One region of the Streptomyces sp. HUAS TT11 genome, then DNA from elsewhere that is predicted to be linked to it. Evidence: predicted binding sites of a transcription regulator. Region 1 holds the regulator's gene; the other holds the start of a gene.

Region 1 (3,910 bases):
ACTGATCACCGGGCGGGGCCGGCCACCGCGCGGCGGTTCGGGCCCCGGCCCGGTCGGCGGGGTGGCGGCGTCCTGACGGCGTCGGAGGGCCGGTCGTCGCCCGGCCGGTGCTCACGGTTGTGCCGTGACGAAGTCGATCAGCTCCTCCACCCTGCCCAGCAGCTCCGGCTCCAGATCCTTGTAGGACCGCACCCGCGACAGGATCCGCTGCCAGGCCTCACCCGTGTTCTCCGGCCAGCCCAGGGCCCGGCACACGCCCTTCTTCCAGTCCTCGCCGTGCGGGATGCGCGGCCACTGCCTGATGCCGACCGACGACGGCTTCACGGCCTCCCAGACATCGATGTAGGGATGCCCGACCACCAGCGCGTGCTCGCTCGTCACCGACTCCGCGATGCGCCATTCCTTCGTGCCGGGGACCAGATGGTCCACCAGGACGCCCAGGCGGGCGTCGGGGCCGGGGGAGAACGACGAGACGATCGACGGCAGGTCGTCGACGCCCTCCAGGTACTCGACGACCACACCCTCGATCCGCAGGTCGTCGCCCCACACCCGCTCGACCAGTTCCGCGTCGTGGCGGCCCTCCACATAGATGCGGCCGGCACGGGCGACACGCGCGCGGGCCCCGGGGACCGCCACCGAGCCCGACGCCGTACGCGTGGGGCGTACCGGCACCTTCGACGGGCGCACCAGCGTCACCACCCGGCCCTCCAGCAGGAAGCCGCGCGGCTCCAGGGGGAACACCCGGTGCTTGCCGAAGCGGTCCTCCAGGGTCACCGTGCCCGCCTCGCAGCGGATCACCGCACCGCAGAAGCCGGTGCGCGGCTCCTCGACCACCAGACCGGGGTCCGCCGGGACCTCCGGCACGGGCTTGGGCTTCTTCCACGGCGGAGTCAGGTCCGGCGAATACTGGCGCATTCGGATGACGATAGGAGAACCGCGAACCCGCAAGGCGTACGGGGCGCCACGACACGCCGGGGCGAGCCGCCTTGCCCGCGGCGCGCGGGACCCGGGCCCCGTGGAGGGCCGTCGCGACCCTTCCCGGGCAGACGCGGCGGCCGGCGAGGACGAGCGCTCCGGGCAACCTCACGCCCGTGAGCGCGAGATACGTCACACGCCGTTCCGTGCCCGCGGGCGCCACAGGCCGCGGCGCCCGGGCGTACGGGGTGCGCCCTCGTCCGGGCGCCCGACCCGCCTCGATCGCGTGGGCCCGCCCGCTCTCCCGCGACCGGTCCGGCCGTGCCGTTTCGGACCGGAGGGCGTGGACGCCCGGTCCCCGGACCGGCCGCCCTCCGTCCTCGCCCTTCCCACGACACCGCCGTGCGGCGGTGTCGTGGGTGCCCGCGCGGCGGGGACACCCCGGGACAGGTCGGTACACGTCGGTACGACGGGTCGGAACGCGTGGGTACGACGGCGCTGCCGCCCTTGCCGGGGGCGTACCCGACCGCCGTACACTTGCTCCGGGATGTTGGCACTCGCATGCACAGAGTGCCAGGGAAGCGCCAAGGGGACACTGGAGGTGTGCGCGATGCTCAGTGAACGCCGGCTCGAGGTGCTGCGCGCCATCGTCCAGGACTATGTGGGAACCGAGGAGCCGGTGGGTTCCAAGGCCCTCACCGAACGGCACAAGCTCGGTGTCTCCCCGGCCACCGTCCGCAACGACATGGCCGTGCTGGAGGAGGAGGGCTACATCGCCCAGCCGCACACCAGCGCCGGACGCATCCCCACGGACAAGGGCTACCGCCTCTTCGTCGACAAGCTCGCGGCCGTCAAACCGATGAGCCCGCCCGAGCGCCGCGCGATCCAGAGCTTCCTGGAGAGCGCCGTCGACCTCGACGACGTCGTCACGCGCACGGTGCGGCTGCTCGCGCAACTCACCCGGCAGGTCGCGGTCGTGCAGTACCCCTCGCTGACGCGCTCCACGGTGCGCCATGTCGAGCTGCTGTCGATGGCGCCCGCACGCGTGATGCTCGTGCTGATCACGGACACCGGCCGGGTCGAGCAGCGCATGATCGACTGCCCCGCGCCGTTCGGCGAGGCGTCGCTGGCCGACCTGCGCGCCCGGCTCAACAGCCGGGTCGCCGGCCGCCGCTTCGCGGACGTCCCGCTGCTCGTGCAGGACCTGGTCGAGGCCTTCGAGGAGCCGGAGGACCGCAGTACGGTCGCTACGGTGCTCTCCACTTTGCTGGAGACACTCGTGGAGGAGACCGAGGAGCGGTTGATGATCGGCGGAACCGCCAATCTCACCCGCTTCGGGCATGACTTCCCTCTCACCATCCGCCCCGTCCTCGAGGCGCTCGAGGAGCAGGTCGTGCTCCTCAAGTTGCTGGGCGAGGCGAAGGATCCGGCCATGCGGGTGCGTATCGGTCACGAGAACGCGCACGAGGGACTCAACTCCACGTCCGTCGTCTCCGTGGGCTACGGTTCGGGCGGCGAAGCAGTAGCGAAACTCGGCGTGGTCGGACCGACCCGCATGGATTACCCGGGAACGATGGGAGCGGTACGAGCGGTGGCACGGTACGTCGGACAGATCCTGGCGGAGTCGTAAGTGGCCACGGACTACTACGCCGTACTCGGCGTGCGCCGCGACGCGTCGCAGGAGGAGATCAAGAAGGCGTTCCGCCGGCTCGCCCGCGAGCTGCACCCGGACGTCAACCCCGATCCCAAGACGCAGGAGCGGTTCAAGGAGATCAACGCCGCGTACGAGGTGCTGTCGGACCCGCAGAAGAAGCAGGTCTACGACCTCGGTGGCGACCCGCTGTCCCAGGCGGGCGGCGCCGGTGCGGGCGGCTTCGGCGCGGGCGGTTTCGGGAACTTCTCGGACATCATGGACGCCTTCTTCGGCACGGCGTCGCAGCGCGGACCGCGCTCACGCACCCGCCGGGGCCAGGACGCCATGATCCGGCTCGAGATCGAGCTCGACGAGGCGGCCTTCGGCACGACGAAGGACATCCAGGTCGACACCGCCGTCGTCTGCAACACCTGCAACGGCGAGGGCGCCGCACCCGGCACCTCCGCGCAGACCTGTGACATGTGCCGCGGCCGCGGTGAGGTCTCGCAGGTCACCCGGTCCTTCCTGGGCCAGGTCATGACGTCCCGGCCGTGTCCGCAGTGCCAGGGCTTCGGCACCATCGTCCCGAACCCGTGCCCCGAGTGCGCGGGCGACGGGCGGGTGCGCTCCCGCAGGACGCTCACCGTCAAGATCCCCGCCGGCGTCGACAACGGCACCCGGATCCAGCTTGCGGGCGAGGGCGAGGTCGGCCCCGGCGGCGGTCCCGCCGGTGACCTGTACGTGGAGATCCACGAGCTGCCGCACTCGGTCTTCCAGCGCCGCGGGGACGACCTGCACTGCACGGTCACCATCCCGATGACGGCGGCGGCCCTCGGCACGAAGGTCCCGCTGGAGACGCTCGACGGCCTGGAGGAGGTCGACATCCGTCCCGGCACGCAGTCCGGGCAGTCGATCCCCCTGCACACCCGCGGTGTCACGCATCTGCGCGGCGGCGGGCGCGGCGATCTGATCGTCCACGTCGAGGTGCAGACGCCGTCGAAGCTGGACCCCGAGCAGGAGCGCCTGCTGCGCGAGCTGGCGGTGCTGCGCGGCGAGGAACGGCCGCAGGGGCAGTTCCAGCCGGGTCAGCAGGGGCTGTTCTCACGGCTGAAGGACGCGTTCAACGGGCGCTGACCGACGGGCGGGCGCCCGGCGTTCCGTAGGCCGGATTCCGCTGCCCGCGGACCTTCACCCATCGTCCTGATGCGTTGTTCCTTCCCCTGGCATATGCCAGGGGAAGGCCGGATTCGGACTTGTTCGGGGGACGTGACAACATGCCGTCATGTCCTCCGCGCTGACCGATCTCCTCCGCCTTCCGATCGTGCAGGCCCCCATGGCGGGCGGCGTCTCCGTGCCGCAGCT
Region 2 (3,910 bases), 2.2 Mb from region 1:
GTACGTGGCGAACGTACGGCGGTACTTCGACGTCGTCGCCGCCCGGGGCGAGCTGTCGCCGCTCGACGGACTGCTCGCCGAGAACTACCACGACCACGATCCCGCCAACGAGCAGGACACCATCGGGATGGACGCGATGCGGCGCGAGATCCGGGAGTGGCGGGCGGGCTTCGACTTCGCGTTCACCGTCGAGGACCAGATCGCCGAGGGGGACAAGGTGTGCACCCGCTGGTCCTGGAAGGGCCGGCACACGGGTGAGTTCCTCGGCATCCCGCCCACGGGCAGGGAGGTCACCATGACCGGCACGACCGTCTTCCGGTGCGGAGCCGACGGGAAGATCGTCGAGGGCTGGTGGCAGTACGACCGGCTGGGCCTGATGGCACAACTGGGGGAACTGGACGTGCTGGAGGCCTAGAAGGCACCGGGCCGTCGGGCCGCGAACCCGCCCGGCCGGGTCCCGTTGCCATGGGTCGGGCGGATGCGGGGTGAAGCGTCCGGCGGAGCGCGCCATCGGCGGCCGGCGGGTCGGGGGCGGACAGCGCAAGGCCCGGCACCCCCGAGGGTGCCGGGCCTCAGTACCGCTTGTGGGCTCGCGTCAGTGGGAGTGACCGTGGCCGTGGCCGGCGGCGGCCGGCTCCTCCTCTTCCTTCTTCTCGACGACCAGGGTCTCGGTCGTCAGCAGCAGGGAGGCGATGGAGGCGGCGTTCTCCAGGGCGGAGCGGGTGACCTTGACCGGGTCGATGACACCGGCCTTGATCAGGTCGCCGTACTCGCCGGTGGCGGCGTTGTAGCCCTGGCCCTTCTCGAGCTCGGCGACCTTGGAGGCGATGACGTAGCCCTCGAGGCCGGCGTTCTCGGCGATCCAGCGCAGCGGCTCGACGACCGCGCGGCGGACGATGGCGACACCGGTCGCCTCGTCGCCCTGCTTGCCGAGGCCGCCGTCCAGCACCTTGGAGGCGTGGACCAGAGCGGAGCCACCACCGGAGACGATGCCCTCCTCGACCGCGGCGCGGGTCGCGGAGATGGCGTCCTCCAGACGGTGCTTCTTCTCCTTCAGCTCCACCTCGGTGGCGGCGCCGACCTTGATCACGCACACGCCGCCGGCCAGCTTGGCAAGACGCTCCTGGAGCTTCTCGCGGTCCCAGTCGGAGTCGGTGTTCTCGATCTCGGCCTTGATCTGGGCGATACGGCCGGTGACGTCACCGGACTTGCCACCGCCGTCGACGATGGTCGTGTCGTCCTTGGTGACCGTCACGCGGCGGGCGGAGCCCAGCACGTCCAGGCCGACCTGGTCGAGCTTGAGGCCGACCTCCTCGGAGATGACCGTGGCGCCGGTGAGGACGGCCATGTCCTCCAGCATCGCCTTGCGGCGGTCGCCGAAGCCGGGGGCCTTCACCGCGACGGCGTTGAAGGTGCCGCGGATCTTGTTCACGACGAGCGTGGACAGAGCCTCGCCCTCGACGTCCTCGGCGATGATCAGCAGCGGCTTGGAGGAGCCGGCCTGGATGACCTTCTCCAGCAGCGGCAGCAGGTCCGCGATCGAGGAGACCTTGCCCTGGTTGATGAGGATGTAGGGGTCGTCGAGGACGGCCTCCATGCGCTCCTGGTCCGTCACGAAGTACGGCGACAGGTAGCCCTTGTCGAACGCCATGCCCTCGGTGAAGTCCAGCTCGAGACCGAAGGTGTTGGACTCCTCGACGGTGATGACACCGTCCTTGCCGACCTTGTCCATCGCCTCGGCGATGAGCTCGCCGACCTGCTGGTCCTGGGCGGACAGCGCGGCGACGGCGGCGATGTCGGACTTCTCGTCGATCGGGCGGGCGGTGGCGAGGAGGTCCTCGGAGACCGCGGCGACGGCCGCGTCGATGCCCTTCTTCAGGGAGGCCGGGGAGGCACCCGCGGCGACGTTCTTCAGGCCCTCGCGCACCAGCGCCTGGGCGAGCACGGTGGCGGTGGTCGTACCGTCACCCGCGATGTCGTTGGTCTTGGTCGCCACCTCCTTCACCAGCTGGGCGCCGAGGTTCTCGTACGGGTCCTCGATCTCGACCTCACGGGCGATGGTGACACCGTCGTTGGTGATGGTGGGCGCGCCGAACTTCTTGTCGATCACGACGTTCCGGCCCTTGGGACCGATCGTCACCTTGACCGTGTCGGCAAGCTTGTTGACGCCGCGCTCGAGAGCGCGACGGGCGTCCTCGTCGAACTTCAGGATCTTCGCCATGGAGCGTTTCAGTCCTCTCGGATGCGATGCCCGGCAGCCCTCGGGGAACAGCCGTCATCACGGTGAAGAACGAACCGCGCCCCCGGCGCCCGGCTGATCGGTCGCGGGGGGCCAGGGGCGCAGTTCAGAGCAATCTGCTTCGGTGAATTACTTCTCGATGATCGCGAGCACGTCGCGAGCCGAGAGGACGAGGTACTCCTCGCCGTTGTACTTCACCTCGGTGCCGCCGTACTTGCTGTACAGCACGATGTCGCCGGTCTTCACGTCGAGCGGAAGACGCTCGCCGTTCTCGAAGCGGCCCGGGCCCACGGCCAGGACGACGCCCTCCTGGGGCTTCTCCTTGGCGGTGTCCGGAATGACCAGGCCAGAGGCGGTGGTTTGCTCAGCATCCAGCGGCTGGACCACGATGCGGTCCTCGAGCGGCTTGATGGCAACCTTGGAGCTGGTGGTCGTCACGATCCGACCTCCCCCTTCGGAGATCTCACGGGGTTAACTGTCTGAGGTGGCGACCAGGTGGATCCGTCGTCGCGGGTGCCGGACCTGCCCGTCGCTTTGTTGGCACTCGTCACTGCCGAGTGCCAGAGCCGAGACTATGACCGCGATTAGCACTCGGTCAAGCGGAGTGCCAGTCGGCCGCGGCGCGGCGCGGAATACGGGCTGACCCGGGGATCGTTCCGCACCCCGTTCCCCGGCCCGCGCTACAGGTAGTCCTCCAGGCGGGCCACCGTGAACCCGCTCGCCTGGATGCGGCGCAGGAGGCGGGCCGTCTCCGCGGTCGGGGAGGCGAGTGGGCGGCCGGTCCCACACGGGCGGACGATGTCGCCCGGGTGCAGGGGTGCGCCGACGCCGAACCGTTCCGGTACGGGGCGCCACAGGACCACCGCCGTGACGCCGCAGTCCGCCGCCGCGCGGAGGGTGGTGCGGTCGTAGACGCCGTGCGGTGGGCGGAGCAGCCGGGGGCCCGGGCCCGGGCGCGCCGTCAGCCGGTCCCGCTGTCCGCAGATCTCGGCGTGCTGTTCGCCGTAGGGGCGGCCGCGCAGCACGGCGTGGCCCAGGGCGTGGTTCTGGACGGCCGCACCGGCCGCCCGCAGGCGCGCGGCATCCGCACCCTTCGGCCCGGCGCCGTCGGCCGTGAGGAACACGCTGACCGGGAGCCGCAGTTCACGGACCATGTCCACGAACCGGGGGTCGGCCTCGACGTCCTCGTCGTACGTCAGGAAGACGACCCTGTCATGGGTGGGGACGCGATCGAGGACCGGTGGCAGCCCGCCTCCCGTTCGGACCGGGCCGCCCGCGGGCCGGGCCGGCCGGGGCGCGGGGGCGAGCGGAGCGCTCAGACCCCAGCGGCGGTACGCCCGATCCGAACGCTGCACCTTCTGCGCCGCCTTCTTGCCCAGCCGTTCGATCGGGTCGACGGACTGGGCGCAGCCGGACAGCAGCACGGCGGCGAGCGTCCCGGCGAGCAGGGCCCGCGGCCACGGCCGTGCCCTCACGGACGGACCTCCGCGCCCGCCCCCGCGAACCCCCCGTCCGTGGCCTTGCGCGGGAACCGTTGCGGCACGTGAACGCCCGCCGTACTCCTGCCCGCGCGCTTCACCGCCGGAACAGCACGCCGCAAGGGACACCTGGCCCACTTTTCGTCGTTTTGTCGTACGAGCCACATGGTGTCGGATCCTTCCAGCGACCGGC

What was found. Region 1 encodes HrcA, which represses chaperone genes, less so after heat shock. Its sites were predicted from a motif close to TTNGCACTCNGNNNNNCNGAGTGCNAA; they were not measured.
Region 2: groES (co-chaperone GroES) is a predicted target of HrcA. The motif match lies at 2,824-2,850, and genes of this name have one in related genera.

Annotation. Positions count from the first base shown of each region.
Region 1 covers NZ_CP196184.1:6,104,697-6,108,606, forward strand. Annotated here, with positions in the region: gene ACSHXN_RS27145 (DUF3097 domain-containing protein) at 112-915, opposite strand; gene hrcA (heat-inducible transcriptional repressor HrcA) at 1,526-2,545, shown strand; gene dnaJ (molecular chaperone DnaJ) at 2,546-3,682, shown strand; gene ACSHXN_RS27160 (nitronate monooxygenase) at 3,831-3,910, shown strand, end outside.
Region 2 covers NZ_CP196184.1:3,920,552-3,924,461, forward strand. Annotated here, with positions in the region: gene ACSHXN_RS17405 (ester cyclase) at 1-415, shown strand, start outside; gene groL (chaperonin GroEL) at 596-2,221, opposite strand; gene groES (co-chaperone GroES) at 2,369-2,677, opposite strand; gene ACSHXN_RS17420 (polysaccharide deacetylase family protein) at 2,920-3,714, opposite strand.